DNA from 4 places in the Ramlibacter sp. bp-362 genome. Region 3 is predicted to be linked to each of the others. Evidence: predicted binding sites of a transcription regulator. Region 3 holds the regulator's gene; each other region holds the start of a gene.
What was found. The regulator sigma-54, encoded in region 3, starts transcription at its own class of promoters, with help from an activator protein. The targets are predictions, from matches to a motif close to TGGCANGNAANCTGCTTT.
Positions count from the first base shown of each region.

Region 1: the regulator sigma-54 is predicted to act here: its motif matches at 1,801-1,818, upstream of ACY0MJ_RS03680 (ammonium transporter).
Region 2: the regulator sigma-54 is predicted to act here: its motif matches at 3,466-3,483, upstream of glnA (type I glutamate--ammonia ligase).
Region 4: the regulator sigma-54 is predicted to act here: its motif matches at 3,199-3,216, upstream of ACY0MJ_RS04220 (TorF family putative porin).

Region 1 covers NZ_JBUDXE010000002.1:261,533-266,932, forward strand. Annotated here, with positions in the region: gene metW (methionine biosynthesis protein MetW) at 1-8, opposite strand, end outside; gene metX (homoserine O-succinyltransferase MetX) at 5-1,180, opposite strand; gene ACY0MJ_RS03675 (TMEM165/GDT1 family protein) at 1,199-1,759, opposite strand; gene ACY0MJ_RS03680 (ammonium transporter) at 1,890-3,092, shown strand; gene ACY0MJ_RS03685 (RNA recognition motif domain-containing protein) at 3,307-3,690, shown strand; gene ACY0MJ_RS03690 (RNA recognition motif domain-containing protein) at 3,955-4,434, shown strand; gene ACY0MJ_RS03695 (SDR family oxidoreductase) at 4,635-5,400, opposite strand, start outside.
Region 2 covers NZ_JBUDXE010000004.1:88,064-93,463, reverse strand. Annotated here, with positions in the region: gene ntrC (nitrogen regulation protein NR(I)) at 1-252, opposite strand, end outside; gene glnL (nitrogen regulation protein NR(II)) at 280-1,347, opposite strand; gene ACY0MJ_RS06620 (hypothetical protein) at 1,352-1,861, opposite strand; gene glnA (type I glutamate--ammonia ligase) at 2,000-3,418, opposite strand; gene ACY0MJ_RS06610 (competence/damage-inducible protein A) at 3,610-4,416, opposite strand; gene ACY0MJ_RS06605 (mannose-1-phosphate guanylyltransferase/mannose-6-phosphate isomerase) at 4,561-5,400, shown strand, end outside.
Region 3 covers NZ_JBUDXE010000016.1:51,389-56,788, reverse strand. Annotated here, with positions in the region: gene ACY0MJ_RS18945 (PIN domain-containing protein) at 1-385, opposite strand, end outside; gene ACY0MJ_RS18940 (THUMP domain-containing class I SAM-dependent RNA methyltransferase) at 369-1,586, opposite strand; gene ACY0MJ_RS18935 (RNA polymerase factor sigma-54) at 1,583-3,094, opposite strand; gene lptB (LPS export ABC transporter ATP-binding protein) at 3,109-3,894, opposite strand; gene lptA (lipopolysaccharide transport periplasmic protein LptA) at 3,894-4,514, opposite strand; gene ACY0MJ_RS18920 (thiol:disulfide interchange protein DsbA/DsbL) at 4,618-5,268, opposite strand; gene ACY0MJ_RS18915 (SPOR domain-containing protein) at 5,341-5,400, opposite strand, start outside.
Region 4 covers NZ_JBUDXE010000002.1:360,958-366,357, forward strand. Annotated here, with positions in the region: gene ACY0MJ_RS04205 (MFS transporter) at 1-872, opposite strand, end outside; gene ACY0MJ_RS04210 (YifB family Mg chelatase-like AAA ATPase) at 950-2,476, opposite strand; gene ACY0MJ_RS04215 (c-type cytochrome) at 2,643-3,110, shown strand; gene ACY0MJ_RS04220 (TorF family putative porin) at 3,255-3,980, shown strand; gene glnK (P-II family nitrogen regulator) at 4,004-4,342, shown strand; gene ACY0MJ_RS04230 (ammonium transporter) at 4,371-5,400, shown strand, end outside.

The DNA.
Region 1 (5,400 bases), on a different contig from region 3:
TCGGTCACAGCACGGCTCCCGCGGGCAGCTCGCGCACCGGGGCGGCGGCTTCCACCGGCTCGGCGGCGATGCGGTCGAAGTAGGAGCGCACGACGGCCAGGTAGCGCGGGTCCTCCAGCAGGAAGGCGTCGTGGCCGTGCGGCGCGTCGATCTCGGCGTAGCTCACGTCGCGCCGGTTGTCCAGCAGCGCCTTCACCATCTCGCGGCTGCGCGCGGGCGAGAAGCGCCAGTCGGTGGTGAAGCTGACCAGCAGGAACTTCGCCGTCGCCACGGCCAGCGCCTTGGCGAGGTTGCCGTTGGTGCGCCGCGCCGGGTCGAAGTAGTCCAGCGCCCGCGTGATCAGCAGGTAGGTGTTGGCGTCGAAGTACTCGCTGAACTTGTCGCCCTGGTAGCGGAGATAGCTCTCGATCTGGAACTCGATGTCCTGCGTCGTGTAGCGCAGGTCCATGCCGTTGCGCAGCTGCCGGCCGAACTTCTCGTTCATCACGTCGTCCGAGAGGTACGTGATGTGGCCGATCATGCGGGCGATGCGCAGCCCCCGGCGCGGGATCACGCCGTGCTGGTAGAAGTGGCCGCCGTGGAAGTCGGGATCCGTGACGATCGCGCGGCGCGCCACCTCGTTGAAGGCGATGTTCTCCGCCGTCAGGTTGGGCGCGCTCGCCACCACCACGGCGTGGCGCACGCGCTGCGGGTACTGCAGCGTCCACGACAGCGCCTGCATGCCGCCCAGGCTGCCGCCCATGACGGCGGCCAGCCGCTCGATGCCCAGCGCGTCCAGCAGCCGCGCCTGCGCGTTCACCCAGTCCTCCACCGTGACCACTGGGAAGTCGGCGCCGTAGATCTTGCCGGTGTCAGGGTTCACGTGCATCGGCCCGGTGGAGCCGAAGCAGGAGCCCAGGTTGTTCACGCCGATGACGAAGAAGCGGTCGGTGTCCACCGGCTTGCCGGGGCCGATCATGGTGTCCCACCAGCCCTCGGACTTCTCCTGGCCCGCGTACACGCCGGCCACGTGGTGCGAGGCGTTGAGCGCGTGGCAGATCAGGACGGCATTGCTGCGCTCGGCGTCGAGCGTGCCGTAGGTCTCGTAGGCGAGGACGTAGTCGCGGATCGCCGCGCCGCTCTGCAGGGCGAGCGGCGCGTCGAACTGCATGGAGCGTGGCGTGGCGATGAAGGAGCTCATGAAGCCGAAAACTATACGTCACCACCCCAGCAGGGCCACGACGCCCAGCACGAGGAAGATCACGGCGCCGATGGTGTGCACCAGCTTGATGGGCACCTTGCGCGTGATGCGCTCGCCGAACCACACGACCGGCACGTTGGCGAGCATCATGCCCAGCGTCGTGCCCGCCACGACGGAGGCCCAGGCCTGGAACTGCGCGGCCAGCATCACGGTGGCCACCTGCGTCTTGTCGCCCATCTCCGCCAGGAAGAAGGCCAGCACCGTGGTGGCGAAGATGCCCAGCCTCGGTCCGCGCGGCGCCTCGTCCTCGTCCAGCTTGTCGGGGACCAGCATCCAGATCGCCATGGCGATGAAGGAGCCGCCCAGGACCCAGCGCAGCACGTCCGGGCCCAGCACGTGCGTCACCCAGCTGCCCACCGCGCCGGCGAGGGCGTGGTTGGCCAGGGTGGCGACCAGGATGCCGAGGGCGATCGGCCAGGGCTTGCGGAAGCGGGCGGCGAGGACCAGCGACAGCAGTTGCGTCTTGTCGCCCATTTCGGCGAGGGCGACGATGCCCGTAGAGACAAGAAAGGCTTCCAAGGGACCGGCATTCTAGAGGCAGCCCCCGGCACGCACCCCGATGGCGCAGATTTTGCTTTGAGGTGGTGCGGGCTTCACCAACACGGCCCGCACGCACCAACAACAAGCATCCGACACCAAAGGGGCCACCATGGAAGCACTGAAAGAGGGCGCGGACGTCCTGTTCATCCTGCTGGGAGCCATCCTGGTCCTGGCCATGCACGCGGGCTTCGCCTTCCTGGAGCTGGGGACCGTGCGCAAGAAGAGCCAGGTGAACGCGCTCGTGAAGATCCTGGCCGACTTCTCAGTCTCCTCGGTCGCCTACTTCCTGGTGGGCTACGCCGTCGCCTACGGCACCGGCTTCCTGGTCGGGGCGCAGCAGCTGGTCGCGCACCAGGGCTACGCGCTGGTGAAGTTCTTCTTCCTGCTGACCTTCGCCGCGGCCGTGCCGGCGATCATCTCCGGCGGCATCGCCGAACGCGCCCGCTTCGGCCCGCAGCTACTGGCCACGGCGGTGATCGTGGGCGTGGTCTATCCGCTGTTCGAGGGCGTGGCCTGGAACCAGCGCTTCGGCATCCAGGGCTGGATCCGGTCGCTCACGGGCGCGGAGTTCCACGACTTCGCCGGCTCGATCGTGGTGCACGCGGTCGGCGGCTGGCTGGCCCTGGCGGCCGTGCTGCTGCTGGGCGCGCGCCACAACCGCTACCGCAAGGACGGCGCGATCTCGGCGCACCCGCCGTCCAACATCCCCTTCCTGGCGCTGGGGGCCTGGATCCTCACGGTGGGCTGGTTCGGCTTCAACGTGATGAGCGCGCAGACCCTGGACAAGGTCTCCGGCCTGGTGGCCGTCAACTCGCTGATGGCCATGGTGGGCGGCACGCTGGCGGCGCTGCTGCTCGGGCGCAACGACCCGGGCTTCGTGCACAACGGGCCGCTCGCCGGGCTGGTGGCGGTGTGCGCGGGCAGCGACGTGATGCATCCGCTGGGCGCGCTCCCCGTGGGCGCCGCCGCCGGCGCGATCTTCGTGCTGATGTTCACCTTCACCCAGAACCGCTGGAAGATCGACGACGTGCTGGGCGTCTGGCCCCTGCACGGCCTGTGCGGGCTGTGGGGCGGCGTCGCGGCCGGCATCTTCGGCAGCGCGGCGCTCGGCGGCCTGGGCGGCGTGAACCTGGGGGCGCAGGTGATCGGCAGCCTGCTGGGCGTGGCGTGGGCGCTGGCCGCCGGCTTCGCCACCTACGGCGCCCTCAAGGCGGCGATGGGGCTGCGCCTGTCGGCCGAACAGGAGTTCGCGGGCGCCGACCTGTCGATCCACCGCATCGGTTCGACGCCGGAACGCGAAGCCAGCTGGTAGGAAAAACCCGGATTTCTTGCCGCAATGTGACCCGATCCTGCATTTATTTCGCCGGAATAGGCACTGTCGCGCTTGCGGCGGGGGGACTCCAGCGCATAATGCCGCCGTGGACCCACGAGGGTCTGCAGGTTTGCGGTGTTTGTCGGTCTCGCGTGGTTGTTGATTGCGTTTGCGGACTCCATCGCGTTTTGCGTTTTTTTCCAGGAGTCCCGTAATGGGCAACAAGCTTTACGTGGGGAACCTTCCCTACTCTTTCCGCGACAGCGACATGGAACAGGCGTTCAGCCAGTTCGGCACCGTGACCAGCGCCAAGGTCATGATGGAACGTGACACCGGCCGCTCCAAGGGCTTCGGTTTCGTCGAGATGAGCAGCCCCGCCGAAGCGCAGGCCGCCATCCAGGGCATGAACGGCCAGCAGCACGGCGGCCGCGCCCTCGTGGTGAACGAGGCCCGTCCGATGGAGCCGCGCAGCGGCGGCTTCGGTGGCGGCGGCGGCGGTGGCCGCGGCTTCGGCGGCGGTGGTGGTGGCGGCTTCGGCGGCGGCCGTCGCGAAGGCGGCGGTGGCGGCTACGGCGGCGGTGGCCGCGACCGCTACTGAGCACGGCGGATACGTATCCAGCGAAAAGGGCCCTCCGGGCCCTTTTTTCATGCCCGCCGCGGGCGCTCGCGGGCGTTCAATTTTTCACCGTCCTCCGGGTCCGCACCCCTTGCCACGGGCCCGAGGGTGTGCTCCATAATGGAAAAGCGTGGTCTGGCGGTCACGCGGTGCGGTGAACAGGTGCCTTTCGCTTCCATTGCTTGAATGCGTTTTCGGGACTCCATCGCTCTCTCGTTTCACTCGTTTATTCAGGAGTCCCTGTAGATGGGCAACAAACTGTACGTAGGCAACCTGCCCTACCAGATGCGCGACAGCGACCTCGAACAGGCGTTCAGCCAGTTCGGCCAGGTCACCAGCGCGAAGGTCATGATGGAACGGGAAACCGGCCGCTCCAAGGGCTTCGGTTTCGTCGAGATGGGCAGCGACGCCGAGGCGCAGGCCGCCATCAACGGAATGAACGGCCAGCCCATGGGCGGCCGCAGCATCGTCGTGAACGAGGCGCGCCCGATGGAAAACCGCCCGCGCGGCTTCGGCGGCGGTGGCGGAGGTGGTGGCGGCTACGGCGGCGGGGGCGGCGGCGGCCGCTCCGGCGGTGGCGGCTATGGCGGCGGCGGTGGCCGCTCGGGTGGCGGTGGCGGCGGCCAGGACGGCGGCTTCCGCAGCCCCTACGGCGCCGGCCCGCGCGGCGGTGGGCGCTCCGGTGGCGGCGGGGGTGGTGGATACGGTGGGGGCGGCAGCTACTGAGCTGCGATCGCACCGTGAAGAAAGGGCTCCTGCGGGAGCCTTTTTCGTGGGCGGTGGGCGGTGGGGTTCGCTTTCGCTCACCGTCCGCGGCTGCGCCGCGCCACCCTACGGTCCCGACACTCCCGTCACCGACCCCGTAGGGTGGCGGCGGCCAGCGGCCGCCGGGCGGTGAGCGAACGCGAACCCCACCGATCGCGCGCTCACCCCCCACCCTGCCGGTGCTTGCGCGGCCGGCCGGCGAGCAGGCGATCGAACACCGGGTCGGGCAGCACCCGCAGCAGCTTCGCCACCACACCCATCTGCCACGGGATCACCCGATAGCTCCTGCCCGCCTCGATCACCCGGAACGCATCGTCGGCGAAATCCTCCGCCCGCATCAGGAAGGGCATGCCGTAGCGGTTCTGCCGCGTGAGCGGCGTGTCGACGTAGCCCGGCGCGATCGTCACCACCTTCACGCCGCTGCCGCGCAGCTCGCCGCGCAGGCTCTCGCAGTAGCTGATCACCGCGGCCTTGCTGGCGCAATAGGCGCCGTGGCCGGGCAGGCCGCGGATGCCGGCGACGCTCGCCACGCCCACCAGCCGGCCCCTGCCGCGCGCGCGCATGCCTTCGATGAAGGGATGGAAGGTCGCGGCGACGCCCACCGTGTTGGTCGCGAAGGTGCGCGCGATCACCTCCAGGTCCTCGCGGATCGCCGTGTCCACGCCGACGCTGATGCCGGCATTGGCGATCACCACGTCCGGCAGCCCCTGCCGCGCGATGCAGGCTTCGCCCGCCGCGACGATGCTGTCGCGATCGGCCACGTCGGCGCCGTAGACCTGCCAGCGCTCCGGCGCGAGCCCCTGCGTCCGCGCCCACCGCGCCATCTCATCGCTGCGCCGCGCCACCAGCGCCAGGTTCCAGCCGGCCTGGGCATAGCGCCAGGCGAGCGCCTGGCCGATGCCGCTGGACGCGCCGGTGATGAAGGCC
Region 2 (5,400 bases), on a different contig from region 3:
CGTCATGATGATGACGGGCAGGTCGGGATGCTTCTCCTTCACCCGCGTCAGCAGGTCCAGCCCCGATCCGCCCGGCATGCGGATGTCGCTCACCAGCACCAGGGGCGCGTCGTCGTCGCCCGCCGCCTCCAGCGCCTGCAGCATGTCGCGCGCGTTGGTGAAGCTGCGCGTGGGCAGCTCCTCCCGCAGCAGCGCCTTCTCGAGCACGAAGCGGATGGATTGGTCATCGTCAACGATCCAGATCGGCTTCATGGTCCTCGTTTCTTCAGGTCTTCGGTCTCAGGGCAGCGGGATCAGGATCTTGAAATCCGTCCGGCCCGGCACGCTGTCGCATTCGATCAGGCCATGATGCTGCTGCACGAAGGTCTGCGCCAGCGTGAGCCCCAGCCCCGAACCGCCCTCCCGCCCCGACACCAGGGGAAAGAAGATGCGGTCCTTGATCGCCTCGGGCACACCGGGCCCGTTGTCGATCACATGCAATTCCAGTGCCAGTCGGTAGCGCTGCTTGCCGAAGGTGACCTGGCGGCCGGCGCGCGTGCGCAGCGTGAGCTGGGCGTCGCCGGCGGCGATGCGCTCCGAAAGCGCCTGGCAGGCGTTGTGCGCCACGTTCAGCACGGCCTGGATCAGCTGCTCGCGGTCGCCGCGGAACTCGGGCAGCGAGGTGTCGTAGTCGCGCACCACCTTCAGGCCCTTGGGGAATTCGGCGAGCACGAGCGAGCGCACGCGCTCGCACACCTCGTGGATGTTCACGTCGCCCACCACGTGCGGGCGCCGGTGCGGCGCCAGCAGCCGGTCCACCAGCGTCTGCAGGCGGTCGGCCTCGTGGATCACGACGCGGGTGTACTCCTTGAGCCCCGGCCCGATCTCCATCTCCAGCAGCTGCGCCGCCCCGCGGATGCCGCCCAGCGGATTCTTGATCTCGTGCGCCAGGTTGCGGATCAGCTCCTTGTTGGCCTGCGCCTGGTCGACCAGGCGCTCCTCGCGGTCCTGGCGCGCCTGCGCCTCCAGCGGCAGCAGCTCCAGCACGAACTCGTCGGGCGTGTCGGTCTGCGCCAGCACCACGTGCACCGGCATGGGCTCGGCCTGCAGGCGCAGCAGGTGGGCGTCGTAGCGCAGGGCCGCGTATTCGTTGCTCCGCGCGCCGGCCAGGGCGGTGCGCAGCACGTTGGGTTCGGCGAACAGGGGCAGCGCGCTGGCGCCGACGATGGTGCGGCGCGAGGCGCCCAGCGCGTCTTCCAGCGCCGAATTGGCGAACAGCACGGTGCCGTCGCCGCGCACCACGGCCACGAGCGTGGCCAGCAGGTCGAAGGCCTGGAAGCGGGGGTCGGGCGCGAAGGGCTGGGTCAAGCCCTTATTTTGGGGCCGTGACGGGCGGAACCGCCGAGCGGCTCAATTCGCGCCGCAGGCCGGCGATGTCCTGGGCGTTGCGTTCGATCGACGACTTGAGCTCGGCGACCCGGTCCAGGTACTTCTGGTAGTTCTTGTGCTCGGGGCCGATCTTTTCCGGCTCGCCGTTGTTGTATTCCTTCAGCAGGTCGGCCTGGCGCGCCTCGGCCTTCTTCAGCTCCGCCTCCAGGATGGCCCGCGCCTCGCTGTCGCGCGCCTTCTGCTCGCCCGCGTCCACCCGCTGCGAACCGGTCGGCGGCGCCGTCGCCACGCTCACGCTCTTGTTGGCGCCGTTCACCCGGGTGCCCTGCACGACGGTGACGTTGCCGCCTTCCACCAGCTTGCAGCCCTTGACCTGGGCTTCCTTCTCGTTGTTCGTGTACGAATTGCCACAACGCCAGATGGAAGTCTGGGCGGAAGCGCTCGCCACCAGGGCGAAGACAGCAAAGGGAATCAGCGCGTAACGGGTCTTCATGCGGCTCTCCAGGCATCGGGGATGCGCAGGGCGGCCTTTCAGTATGACCCAATCCCTGCAGATTGCCAATTAAGCCGTTGATTTAAAAAGAAAAGGGGCGACTTTTGTCGCCCCCTTGCCGCTCCCGGCCGGGTTTGGTTACAGGGAGTAGTACATGTCGAACTCGATCGGGTGCGTCGTCATGCGGAAGCGGGTCACTTCCTGCATCTTCAGCTCGATGTAGGCGTCGATCATGGCGTCGGAGAACACGCCACCCTTGGTGAGGAAGGCGCGGTCGTTGTCCAGGTACTCCAGGGCCTGGTCCAGGCTGTGGCACACGGTCGGGATCTTCGCGTCCTCTTCCGGCGGCAGGTGGTAGAGGTCCTTGGTGGCGGCCTCGCCCGGGTGGATCTTGTTCTCGATGCCGTCCAGGCCGGCCATCAGCATGGCGGCGAAGCCCAGGTAGGGGTTCATGGTCGGGTCGGGGAAGCGCACCTCGATGCGGCGGCCCTTGGGGTTGGCCACGTAGGGGATGCGGATCGACGCCGAGCGGTTGCGCGCCGAGTACGCCAGCTTGACCGGTGCCTCGAAGCCGGGCACCAGGCGCTTGTAGCTGTTGGTGCCGGGGTTGGTGATGGCGTTCAGCGCCCGGGCGTGCTTGATGATGCCGCCGATGTAGTACAGCGCGAACTCGGACAGGCCCGCGTAGCCCTCGCCGGCGAACAGGTTCTTGCCGTCCTTCCACACGGACTGGTGCACGTGCATGCCGGAACCGTTGTCGCCCACGATCGGCTTGGGCATGAAGGTGGCCGTCTTGCCGTAGGCGTTGGCCACGTTGTGGATGATGTACTTCTGCAGTTGCGACCAGTCGGCGCGCTGCACCAGCGTGCTGAACTTGGTGCCGATCTCGTTCTGGCCGGCGCCCGCCACCTCGTGGTGGAACACCTCCACCGGGATGCCCATCTGCTCCAGCAGCAGCGCCATCTCGGCGCGCATGTCCTGCGTGCTGTCGATCGGCGGGACGGGGAAGTAGCCGCCCTTGGTGGTGGGACGGTGGCCCTTGTTGCCGCCCTCGATCTTCTTGCCGGTGTTCCAGGGCGCCTCGTATTCGTCGATCTCGACGAAGCAGCCGCTGGGGCCGGCGCTCCAGCGCACGTCGTCGAAGATGAAGAACTCGGGCTCGGGGCCGAAGAAGGCCGTGTCGCCCAGGCCGGAGGCCTTGAGGTAGGCCTCGGCGCGCTTGGCGATCGAGCGCGGGTCGCGGTCGTAGGCCTTGCCGTCGCCCGGCTCCAGCACGTCGCAGGTGAGGATCAGCGTCGTTTCCTCGTAGAAGGGGTCGACGTTGGCCGTGGCCGGATCGGGCATCAGCAGCATGTCGGAGGCCTCGATGCCCTTCCAGCCGGCGATGGAGGAGCCGTCGAAGGCGTGGCCGCCGCTGAACTTGTCCTCGTCGAAATGGGAGACGGGCACGGTCACGTGCTGCTCCTGGCCGCGGGTGTCGGTGAAGCGGAAGTCGACGAACTTGACTTCGTTGTCCTTCACCATCTTCATGACGTCTGCGACGGTCTTGGCTGCCATCGGGTTCTCCTGGGGATGGTTGGTTGTTGGCGGATGTGCGGAACGGGAATGCAGGTTCTGTGCCAAAGCTGGTGCATGCCGGCCGGCGCGAAACCGGCGATTTTGCGCGTCCCGGCCGGGTTTGCCAGCCGCCGCGCAGCCGAAAACGCACCGTCGAGGTGCAAAAGGGCCGTGCACCGGCCTGGTGCAGCTCAGCTACGCACCAGTTCGGGGCCCAGCTTGACCTTCAGGCCGGCGAGGCCGTCCAGCAACAGGCGGTAGGCCGGCTCCACGGCGGCGGGCTCGCCCTTGACGCCCAGGTCGATGTGGCGGCCGTACGTGGGGTGGTCCACGCTGGGCAGGCTGAACACCTTCACGCCCGGGTGCTCGCGCTCGACCTGCTCCATCAGCGGCGTGAGCGTGGCCTCCATGGAACCGAAGACGATCACGGATTTCTCGAGATAGGCGCCGCGCTGGAACAGGTGGGCGTAGCGGCCGTCCAGGATCCACTCCATCATCGGCCAGGCCATCACCGGGAAGCCGGGGGTGAAGTGCACGTCGCCGACGCTGAAGCCCGGGATCTTGTTGTACGGGTTCGGGATGATGGTCGCGCCCTTCGGGAACACGCCCATGTTCAGGCGGTGGATGTTGTCCGGCCGGTCCGGCTCGTAGGGAACGCCCTGCTCCCGGGCCGTGTCCTGCATGCGCTCGCGGATCAGGGCTTCGGCCTGCGGGTGCAGTTCCAGCTCGCGGCCCAGGGCCCTGGCGGCGCACTGGCGGGTGTGGTCGTCGGGCGTGGCGCCGATGCCGCCGGTGCAGAAGACGATGTCGCCGGAAGCGAACACGCGCCGGAGCGTCTCGGTGATCCGCTCCGGCTTGTCGCCCACGTATTCGGCCCATCCGAGCTGCAGCCCGCGGGCGTTCAGCAGCTCGATCAGCTTGGGCAGGTGCTTGTCGGCGCGCTTGCCGGAGAGGATCTCGTCGCCGACGATGATCAGGCCGATGTCAGGGCGGTTCATGCGTGGAATCGTCATCCCCGCGGAGGCGGGGACCCAGGGCATTGTGGCATTCCCGCGCCGCGGGAATGCAAATTCACGGGGGCCCCGGGCCCCCGCCTGCGCGGGGGTGACGGGAAGGCGGCGGCAGAAGCTACCATTCCTTCCATGGCCTCCATCACCCCCGTCATCCTCTGCGGCGGCTCCGGCACGCGGCTCTGGCCCCTGAGCCGCAAGAGCTTTCCCAAGCAGTTCGTCCCGCTGGTGGGCGACAAGAGCCTGCTGCAACTGACGCTGGAGCGCGTCGCCGGCCTCGGGACGCGGGCCCTCTGCGTCGCGGCCGAAGACCACCGCTTCCTGGTGGCCGACAGCTTGCGGCTCGCCGGGCTGCAGGGCACGGTGATCCTGGAGCCGGCCGCGCGCAACACCGCCGCCGCCATGGCGCTGGCCGCCGTGCAGGCGAAGCCCGAGGACTTCCTGCTGTTCTGCCCCGCCGACCACCACATCCCCGATGCGGCCGCGTTCGCCCGCACCATGAAGGAAGGCCTGACCGCCGCGGCCAACGGAATGATCGTGACCTTCGGCGTCGTCCCCAGTTTCCCCAGCACCGCCTACGGCTACATCCGCCAGGGCGCCCTGCGCGCCGACGGCAGCCAGCAGGTGGCCCAGTTCATCGAGAAGCCCGATGCGGCGCGGGCGCAGCAGCTGCTGCTCCAGGGCGACGTGCTGTGGAACGCGGGCATCTTCCTCGCGCAGGCCCGCTTCTTCATCGAGGCGCTCGAGCAGCACGCGCCGGACATCCTGCAGTCCTGCCGCGCCGCGCTGGCCGACGCGAAGACCGAGGTGCCGGGCGCCGCGGCGGAAGGCGCCACCTTCCTGCGGCCCGGCCGCGCGGCCTTCGAGGCCTGCCGCGCCCAGAGCATCGACTACGCGGTGATGGAGCGGCATGCCGACGTGGCGGTGCTGCCCTTCCGCGGCCAGTGGAGCGACGTGGGCAGCTGGAACGCC
Region 3 (5,400 bases):
CCGTGACCTCCAGCTGGGCCAGCCGCTTGCGCATGCGCAGGACCTCGCGGTCCTTGCTGAGCAGCACGCAGCGGTGGGCGACGGCGAGGTCGATGAACTTCTGGTCGTCGGGGTCGCCGCAGGTGACCGGCGCCTTGGCCGCGGGCGCCGTCAGCCGCACGTGCCGGTCGAACTCCTCCAGCACGCTGGCGGCGGCGCCGCGATGGAAATGCACGCGCGGCGCGATCTTCGGGTAGTCCAGCACGCGCGCGAGTTCCTCGCGCATCGCGGCCGTCGCGATCCAGTGCAGCGTGCCGGCGGCCAGGCCTTCGTGCAGCCTGCGCACCCGCGGGTCGGCAAAGACCAGCAGGTCCAGCACGATGTTGGTGTCAAGGACCAGCTGCATGGTCCTTGCGCGCCGAGCCCGCCACCATGTCGAAGCGGAACAGGCGGCATTCGATGGGGCCGTTCCACATCGGCACGCGTCGCGACTCCTTCAGGCGCATGCGCGAGGGCAGCTTCGCGTCGGGCGAGAGCACCCAGGCCGTCCAGCCGGCGTAGTGGCGCTTCCAGTGGGCGGCCAGCTGCGCGAAAAAGTCGCCCGCGTCCTCCGTTTGCGCCCGCTCGCGTCCGCCGCGGCCGCGGCCAGCCACGCCGGCGGCCTCGATCCGTTCTCCGTAGGGCGGGTTGACCAGCATCACGCCGGGCCCGTCGCCGGGCGGCATGCGCTGCAGGGCGTCGCCGCCGCGCAGCTGCACGGCCTCGGCCACGCCGGCGCGCTGCGCGTTGCGCTGCGCGAAATCGACCATGCGGAAGGCGACGTCGCTGCCGAACACCGGCGCCGCCGGGGCGCGCCGCGCCGCCTGGGCCTCGCCCTTGAGCGCGAGCCAGTCGGCGGCCGTGTGCGGCTTCAGCCGCTCGAAGCCGAAGCGGCGCAGCAGCCCCGGGGCGATGTTGCAGGCGACCTGCGCCGCCTCGATCGCGATCGTGCCGCTGCCGCAGCAGGGGTCGTACAGCGGCACGCTGCCGTCCCAGCCGCTCGCCGCGATCATCGCCGCGGCCAGCGTCTCCTTCAGCGGCGCCTCGCCCTTGTCCTCGCGCCAGCCGCGCTTGAACAGCGGCTCGCCCGAGGTGTCGATGTAGAGCGTCACCGTGTCGGCGGACAGGTGCGCGAACACGCGCACCGCCGGCCGCTGCGTGTCGACGTCCGGGCGCACGCCGCCGCGGGCGCGGAAGCGGTCGGCCACCGCGTCCTTGATGCGCAGCGCCGCGAAGTTCAGGCTCTTCAGCGGGCTCTGGTGCGCCGTGATTTCCACCTTGAAGCTGTCGCGCGTGCCGAACCACTCTTCCCAGGGCACGGCCGCGGCGGCCTCGTAGAGGTCCTGCTCGGCGCGGTAGGGCAGGTGCGCCAGCTGCACCAGCACGCGCTGCGCGAGGCGGCTGTGCAGGTTGAGCTTCATCACCTCGGGCCAGGTCGCGAGCAGCTGCACGCCGCCGCGGGCGCTGCGCGGCTCGCGCGCGCCGCCGCCGCAGACGCGCGCCACCTCCTCGAGCAGGAAGGCTTCGACGCCGCCGGCGCAGGGCAGGAACAGTCGCAGGTCTCTCACAGGGCCTTCCGCAGGTTGGCCGGCGCGATGCGCAGCGCCTCCCGGTACTTGGCGACGGTGCGGCGGGCGCACTCGATGCCCTGCTCCTTGAGCATCTCGGAGATCTGGTTGTCCGACAGCGGCTTCGCCGCGTCCTCGGCGGCGATGATCTGCCGGATCAGCGCGCGCACGGCGGTGCTGGAGGCGTTGCCGCCGGTTTCCGTGCCGAGCGCGGAGCCGAAGAAGTACTTCAGCTCGAAGGTCCCGAAAGGCGTGGCCATGTACTTGTGGGTGGTCACGCGCGAGATCGTGGATTCGTGCAGGCCCAGCTCGTCCGCGATCTCGCGCAGCACGAGCGGCCGCATCGCGAGCTCGCCGTGGATGAAGAAGTTGCGCTGGCGCTCGACGATCGCCGTGGACACGCGCAGGATGGTGTCGAAGCGCTGCTGGATGTTCTTGATGAACCAGCGCGCCTCCTGCAGCCGCTGCTGCAGGGCGTGGTGGCCCTCGCCGCGGTGCGCCTTGAGCGCGCCGGCATAGACGTCGTGCACGCGCAGGCGCGGCAGCACGTCGGGATTGATCTGCACGCGGAACTGCGCGCGGGTGCCGCTGCCGGCCTGCGTGACGATCACGTCCGGCACCACCACGTTGCGCTCCACGTCGATGAAGCGCCGGCCCGGTTTGGGCTCCAGCCGCGTGATGAGCGCGATGGCCGACTTGACCTCTCCCTCGCTGCCGCCGCACATCTGCGCGAGACGCTTCACGTCGCGCTTCGCGAGCAGGTCGATCGGCTGCTGGCAGACCTTGATCGCGATCGGGCACAGCGCGTGGTCCGGCGCGTCGTCCTGCAGGGCGCGCAGCTGCAGCATCAGGCATTCGGCCAGGTTGCGCGCGCCCACGCCCGGGGGGTCCAGGTTCTGCAGCAGGCGCAGCGCCACGGTGAAGCGGTGCAGCAGTTCCTCCTGCTGCTCGTGGTCCTCCGCCGGCGCGAGGCTGGCGGCGATCTCCTCCAGCGCTTCCTCCAGGTAGCCGTCGTCGTTGAGCGACTCGATCAGGTAGCGCAGCGCGACCCGGTCCTCCTCCGACAGCCGCAGGGCCAGCGCCTGCCGGTGCAGCCAGGACTGCAGCGACTCGTTGCCGCGGGCCAGTTCGGTGGCATCGACGTCGTCTTCGCTGCCGTGCGCGTTGCTGCGCGGCGGCGCCTCGCCGCCCCATTCGCCGTCGTCGGGCACCGTCTCCGTGCTGCCGTCGCCGTCCCAGCTGGGATCGGCGTCCTCCGCCGGCGCGGCCGCGGCCTCGTCTGCCTCGTGCTCGCCGTCGTCGTCGCGCACGCGCGCGTCGCTGGTCGGGATGCCGAATTCCTCGCCGGATTCGTCGGCCTGCAGCTCCAGGAAGGGGTTCTCGTCCAGCATTTGCTGGACTTCCTGCGCCAGCTCCAGCGTCGACAGCTGCAGCAGGCGGATCGACTGCTGCAACTGGGGCGTCAGCGCCAGGTGCTGCGAAATGCGTAGAGACAGCCCCTGCTTCATGCTGCCGGCGGGGCCTACATGCGGAAGTGCTCGCCGAGGTAGACCCGGCGCACGTCGGCGTTGTTCACGATCTCGGCCGGCGTGCCCTGCGCCAGGACGCGGCCCTCGCTGATGATGTACGCGTGGTCGCAGATGCCCAGCGTCTCGCGGACGTTGTGGTCCGTGATGAGCACGCCGATGCCGCGCGACTTGAGGAAGCCGATGATGCGCTGGATCTCGATCACGGCGATGGGGTCGATGCCGGCGAAGGGCTCGTCCAGCAGGATGAACCGCGGCTGCGTCGCCAGCGCCCGCGCGATCTCCACGCGCCGCCGCTCGCCGCCGGACAGCGCCACGGCCGGCGAGTCGCGCAGGTGGTCCACCCGCAGGTCCTGCAGCAGCGCCGTCAGGCGCCGCTCGATCTCGGCGCGCGCCAGCGGCCGGCCGGCCTCGTCGCGCTGCAGCTCCAGCACGGCCCGCACGTTGTCCTGCACGTTGAGCTTGCGGAAGATCGAGGCTTCCTGCGGCAGGTAGGACAGGCCCAGGCGCGAGCGCCGGTGGATCGGCATGTGCTCCACGGCGCGGCCGTCGATGGCGATCTCGCCGCCGTCGCAGCGCACCAGGCCCACGATCATGTAGAACGAGGTGGTCTTGCCGGCGCCGTTGGGGCCCAGCAGGCCCACGACCTCGCCCTTGTCCACCTCCAGCGACACGTCCTGCACCACCTTGCGGCCGCCGTAGGACTTGCGCAGGTGCCGCGCTTCCAGCCGGCTCGCCACCGCCACCGGCGGCTGGGCCTGCACCGTCTCCGCGTCGCCCATCAGCGGCTCCCCGGCGGCAGGGTGGTGCTGGGACGCAGGCTGGCGGGCGGCGCCGCGGGCGTGGCCGGCGCCGAGGCGCTGGGACGCGGCGCGATCGTCGCGCGCACGCGGCCGCCCGGGTTGGACGGCGTCGCGCCGGCGATGGCGGCGCCCTCCACGGTGAACTGGTCGTTGCTGTTGTCGTAGACGATCACGGAGCCGCTGGTCTCGTCGCTCACGGTGGCGCCGCGCAGGCGCCGCATCTCCGCGCGGCCGATGAACTTCACGCGGTCGGCGCGGCCGTCGTACTCGATGGTCTCCGCCTCGCCCTCGATGGTCTCGTCCACCCCGTCGCGCTTCTGGCGGAAGTAGGCCTGCTTGCCCGGCGCCGCCGTGACGACGCCGAACTGGTAGCCCTCGGGGTCCTGCTTCACGGTCAGCTTCGCCCCGCGGATCACGATGGTGCCCTTGGTCACCACCACGTTGCCGGTGAAGACGCTCGTCTGCTTGAGGTCGTCGTAGCGCAGCGCGTCGGCCTCGACGTTCATGGGCTTGTTGCGGTCGGCCTTTTCGGCCGCGGCGGGCAGGGCCGCGGCGGCGAGGGCCAGCGCGAGGCCGGCGAGGAGAACGTTGTTCTTCATGAGGGCACGAATCTTGCTGGCATTGTAGCGAGCATGGACGAAAAAGCCCGCTCGCGCGGGCTTTGGACTGGCACGCGGGCGGCGTGCGTGCGGTTTGTCCGCCCTACTTGCCCCGGCGCACCTCGCCGACGAGGTAGTCGACGACCTGCAGGGCACGGTCCATGCTGCCGGCCATGGTGGCGTCGGTGTACCAGCGGCCCGCCACGCCCAGCGCGGGCACGCCGTCCACCTGGTACTGGTCCTGCAGCTGCTTGGCGCGGCGGGCCTTGGTGGAGACCGAGAAGGAGTTGTACAGCTCCTGGAACTTCGCGCGGTCGAGGCCGTTCTTCTGCGCGAAGGCGAGGATGCTGTCCTCGCGGTTGGTCGGCTGGCGCTCCACGTGGATCGCGTGGAAGACCTTGGAGTGGAGCTCGTCGACCTTGCCCATGGCCTCCAGCGTGTAGTACAGGCGCTGCTGCGGCACGAAGTCGTCGCGGAAGGCCACGGGCGCGCGGCGGAAGGCGACGTCGGCGGGGATGGTCTTGAGCCACGCGTTCAGCTTGGGCTCGAAGGCGTTGCAGTGCGGGCAGCTGTACCAGAAGAATTCGACGACCTCGATCTTGCCGGCCGGCGCTTCCACGGGCGCCTTCGTGTCGAGGGCGCGGAAGTCCTTGCCCTCTTCCGGCCGGCGCTGCGCCGATGCCACGCCCGGCCAGCCCAGGGCGGAGGCGCCCAGCACACCGGCCGTGGCGGCCGCAAACTCGCGTCGTTTCATTTCCTTGGTTCTCCTTGAACTGCGTCAGAGCGGGCGCGCCGGGGGATGGTTCCTCCGCCTGGCGGCGCGGCGCTACCGCTGGACGCGCACCAGCGCGGTGTCGAAGCCGCCGGCGTCCAGCTTTTCCTTCTG
Region 4 (5,400 bases), on a different contig from region 3:
AGCGCCAGCGGGATCAGGAAGGGAATGATGCGGTTGGCGACGTGCAGGTCGAAGCGGTGCTCGAAGAAGTACAGCAGCAGCCGCCCCAGCACCTGCATCACGCCGATGGTGGCGGGGATGGCGATCACCCAGGCTTCGGGCAACCCGCTTTCGCGCAGCAGGCTGATCAGGTGCGGCGGCACCGCGGCCGTGATGGCCATCATGCCCACCACGAACACGCCGATCAGCAGGAAGGGCGCGCTGCGCAGCAGGGCCGTCGGCGAGTGCGCGCCCTGCGCGCGGTCCGCGGCCACCGGCGGCGGCGCGTCGCGCAGGCACAGCGCGTGCAGCGGCACGCACACCAGCAGGTGCACCGCGGCCAGCACCAGCAGCGCGTGGCGCCAGCCGAACTGCGCGATCAGCCAGGCCGAGGTCGGGATGAACACGCTGCTGGCGAGGCCGCCCAGGAAGGTCATGGTGATGATCGCGCGGCGGAAGTCGTTCGGATAGCGCCGGGTCACGATCGCGAACACCGGGTTGTAGAGCGTCGCGGCGAGCGCCGCGCCCAGCAGCGTCCACACCGCGTAGAAGCCCGCGGCGGAATGGATCTGCGAATGCCAGGCCAGCCCGATCGCGATGGCGAGCGAGCCGAGCGTCATGACCGCGCGCTCGTGGCCGCGGTCGATCCAGCGTCCCACCGGATAGCCGAACAAGCCCTCGGCCAGCAGCGCCAGGCTGAAGGCCACGGAGGACTGCGCGCGGGAGAGCCCCAGTTCGCGCTCCACGGGCGCCAGCAGCAGGGCGAAGGTGTAGAAAACGCTGCCCCAGGTGATCAGCTGCGCCAGGGACAACCAGAGGACGAGGCGGCGGTCGTAGCCGGGGGTCTCCGTCATTCCCCTGAGCGTAACCCAGCTGGGCGCCCCTCCACCGTAGGCTGGCGGTGAGCCGCAGGCGAACCCCAGCTTCGGCGTCAACGCAAGGCCGGCAGCGCCCGCCGATACTGCACCGCCTCCGCCACGTGCACCACGTCCACCGCCGCCGCTCCCGCGAGGTCGGCGATGGTGCGCGCCATCTTCAGCACGCGGTGCGTCGAGCGCGCGCTCCATTCCAGCCGGCCCGCCGCCGCGCGCAGGAAATCCGCCGCGTGCGCCGACACGCCGGCATGGCGGTCGATCTCCTCGCCTTCCAGCGCGTGGTTGGCCTTGCCCTGCCGGGCCATCGCACGCTCGCGCGCCCGCAGGCAGCGCGCCTGCACCACCGCCGTCGGCTCGCCGGGCGGCGCATCGAGCAACTGCGCGGCGCCGAGCGCCGGAACTTCCACGTGCAGGTCGATGCGATCGAGCAGCGGACCGCTCAGCCGCCCCTGGTAGCGCGCGACCTGTTCGGGCGAGCAGCGGCAGGCGCGGCCCGAGCCGAGCCAGCCGCAGGGGCAGGGGTTCATCGCCGCGACCAGCTGGAAGCGGGCCGGGAACTCGTTGCGGCGCGCGGCCCGCGCGACGGTGATGCGACCCGTCTCCAGCGGCTCGCGCAAGGCCTCCAGCGCGGCGCGCGGGAACTCGGGCAGTTCGTCGAGGAACAGCACGCCGTGGTGCGCCAGCGAGATCTCTCCCGGCCGCGGCGGTGAGCCGCCGCCCACCAGCGCCACGGCGCTCGCCGAGTGGTGCGGTGCGCAGGTGGGGCGCCGCGCCCATTCCTGCAGGCTGAAGCGGCCCGACAGGCTGGCCACCGCCGCGCTTTCCAGCGCCTCCGCGATCGTCATCGGCGGCAGCAGGCCGGCGAAGCGCTGCGCGAGCATCGACTTGCCCGCGCCGGGCGGGCCGACGAGGAGAAGGCTGTGGCCGCCCGCCGCGGCGATCTCCAGCGCGCGGCGCGCGCCGGCCTGGCCCTTCACGTCCGCCAGGTCGGGATACGCGGTGGCGGCCTCGGGCGCCTGCGGGGCCAGCGCCGCCCAACCCGCGCATTCTTCCGGCGGCGCGTTCGAGCGCACGAACTGCTGCACGACATCGAGCAGGTGCCGTGCGCGCACGACGTTCGCGCCCGGCACCAGCGCCGCCTCCTCCGCGCTCTGCGGCGGCAGCACGAGGCGCGCCGCGCCCGTGGCCGCATGCAGCGCGAGGCTGGTGGCCAGCGCACCGCGCACGGGCCGCAGCTCGCCCGACAGCGACAGCTCGCCCGCGAACTCGTGGCCGGCGAGCCGCGCGCCGTCGATCTGGCCGCTGGCGGCCAGGATGCCCAGCGCGATCGGCAGGTCGAAGCGCCCGCCGTCCTTGGGCAGGTCCGCCGGCGCCAGGTTCACCGTGATGCGCTTGTTGTGCGGGAATTCCAGCCCCGAATTCAGCAGCGCCGAACGCACCCGCTCGCGCGCCTCCTTCACCTCGGTCTCGGCCAGCCCGACCAGCAGGAAGTTGGGCAGGCCGTTCGCGACGTGCACCTCCACCGTGACGGCGGCCGCTTCCAGGCCCACCAGGGCACGGCTTTGCACCAGGCACAGGCTCATCGCGCGGGCTCCTCCTGGCGCGCTCAACGCCGCAGCGGCCGCGGAGGACGACCGTGCCCGGATCCGTGTGCGCTACCGCACCGGAATCTTCCTTCGCCGCGAGCGCCCCAAGGAAGAGGTGTCGCTTCCTAGAATTCCCCTTGCCCGCTTGAAGAAAGACTCCACCATGAACAAGCTTGCACTCGCGTTCGTCGTTTCCGCCGCCGCGCTGGCGGCCTGCAGCAAGCAGGAAGCCCCGCCTCCTGCGCCCGGCCCGGCACCTGCCGCGGCGCCTGCCCCCGAACCCGCACCCGCCCCCGCGCCTTCGCCTGCGCCCGCCGCCGAAAGCGCGGCCAGCGCCGCATCCGGCATGGCCGTCGCGGCCGCCGGAGCCGGCGATCCGGCGCTCGGCAAGGGTGTGTTCGACAAGACCTGCACCGCCTGCCACACGGCGGGCGTGACCGGCGCACCGAAGCCGGGCGACAAGGCCGACTGGGGCCCGCGCATCGCGCAGGGCACCGAGGTGCTCTACAAGCACGCCATCGAAGGCTTCACCGGCAGCAAGGGGACGATGCCGCCCAAGGGCGGCAACGCCGCGCTGTCGGACGCCGAAGTGAAGGCGGCCGTCGACTACATGGTCTCGCAGTCCCGCTGAGCAGGCACCTGCCCCAGGCAGGTGCAATGCGGGGGTGCACCGCGCACGCCAGCGGTGCGAGACGGCGCGTGCGCGGGCCGGCCGTGCCTGGCACGCCTCCTGCTTGGGAAGGGTCGAGTCCCTTACCTCAAGCACGGAGAACGCATGAAAACCAGCCCCGCCCTGCGGTGGATCCTGCTCGCCTGCGCCAGCGCCGCCCTCGGCCACGCCAGCGCGCAGGACGCCGCTTCCACGCTGTCCGCCAACGTGGGCGTCGTCAGCGACTACCGCTTCCGCGGCATCTCGCAGACGCGCCTGCGTCCCGCGCTGCAGGGCGGCGCCGAGTATGCGCACGCGAGCGGCCTGTACGTGGGCACCTGGGCGTCCTCGATCCGCTGGATCCAGGACGCGGGCGGTGACGCGGACGCCGAACTCGACGTCTACGGCGGCTACCGCTTCAACGCCGGCCCGATCGGGCTCGACGCGGGCCTGCTGCGCTATCTCTACCCGGGCTCGGACCTGGCCGTGAACCCGGACACCACCGAGGCCTACCTCGCCGCGACCTGGGGCCCGGCGACGCTGAAGTACTCGCACTCCACCACCAACCTGTTCGGCACGGCCGACAGCCGCGGCAGCGGCTACCTGGAACTGGCCGCGACCTTCCCGCTGCCCGTGTGGGGCCTGACGCTCACGCCGCACGTGGGCCACCAGCGCGTGCGCAACAACTCAGGGTCCTCGTACACCGACTGGTCGCTCACGCTCGCCAAGGACTTCGGCAACGGCTTCAGCGCCAGCCTGGCCGGCGTGGACACGAATACCGATGCCTACCGTGCCAAGGGCAAGGACCTGGGCAAGCCCGGCTGGGTGCTGGGCGCGAAGTACAGCTTCTGATCCCGTCGCTGCAAGGAGAGCCCATGAAACTCGTCACCGCCATCATCAAACCCTTCAAGCTCGACGAAGTGCGCGAGGCCCTGTCCGCCCTGGGCGTGCAGGGCATCACCGTCACCGAGGTCAAGGGCTTCGGCCGGCAGAAGGGCCACACCGAGCTGTACCGCGGCGCCGAATACGTCGTGGACTTCCTGCCCAAGGTGAAGATCGAAGCCGCCATCTCCGACGAGCTGGTGGACCGCGCCATCGAAGCCGTCGAGGGCGCGGCCCGCACCGGCAAGATCGGCGACGGGAAGATCTTCGTCTACGACCTCGAGCAGGTCGTCCGCATCCGCACCGGCGAAACGGGCCGGGAAGCGCTCTGAAGCATTCCACCCTCCAGGAGAGCAAGACATGAAGAAGTTCCTCGCCTTCGCGGGCCTCGCGCTCGCAGTGGCGCTGCCGGCGGCCGCCGCCACCGCGACGCCCGACAAGGGCGACACCGCCTGGCTCACGGTGGCCACGCTGCTCGTGCTGATGATGACCCTCCCCGGCCTGGCGCTGTTCTACGGCGGCCTCGTGCGCAGCAAGAACATGCTGTCGGTGCTGATGCAGGTGTTCGTCGTCACGGCGCTGATCTACGTGCTGTGGGCGCTGTACGGCTACAGCCTGGCCTTCACCGGCGGCAGCGCCTTCCTGGGCGGCGCCGGCAAGCTGTTCCTCTCGGGCGTGACGCCCGACTCGGTGGCCGCCACCTTCAGCAAGGGCGTGGTGATCCCCGAGCTGAGCTTCATCGCCTTCCAGGCCACCTTCGCCGCCATCACCTGCGCGCTGATCGTCGGCTCCTTCGCCGAGCGCATCAAGTTCTCCGCGGTGCTGCTGTTCTGCGCGCTGTGGTTCACCTTCGGCTACCTGCCGATCGCGCACATGGTGTGGTACTGGGACGGCCCCGACGCGATCACCGACGCGAAGTCGCTGGACGCCGTGACGGCCGCCGCCGGCTGGCTCTGGGCCAAGGGCGCGCTGGACTTCGCGGGCGGGACGGTGGTGCACATCAACGCCGGCGTCGCGGGCCTGGTGGGCGCGTACGTCATCGGCAAGCGCATCGGCTACGGCCGCGAATCGCTCACGCCGCACAGCCTGACGCTCACGATGGTCGGCGCGGCGCTGCTGTGGGTGGGCTGGTTCGGCTTCAACGCCGGCTCCAACCTGGAAGCCACGGGCACGGCGGCGCTCGCCTTCGCCAACACGCTGTTCGCCACCGCCGCCGCCACGCTGTCGTGGATCGCGGGCGAGGCGCTGTCGAAGGGCAAGGCCTCGATGCTGGGCGCGGCCTCGGGCGCGGTCGCCGGGCTGGTGGCGATCACGCCGGCCTGCGGCTTCGTCGGCGTGATGGGCGCCATCGTCATCGGCCTGCTGGCGGGACTGGTCTGCCTGTGGGGCG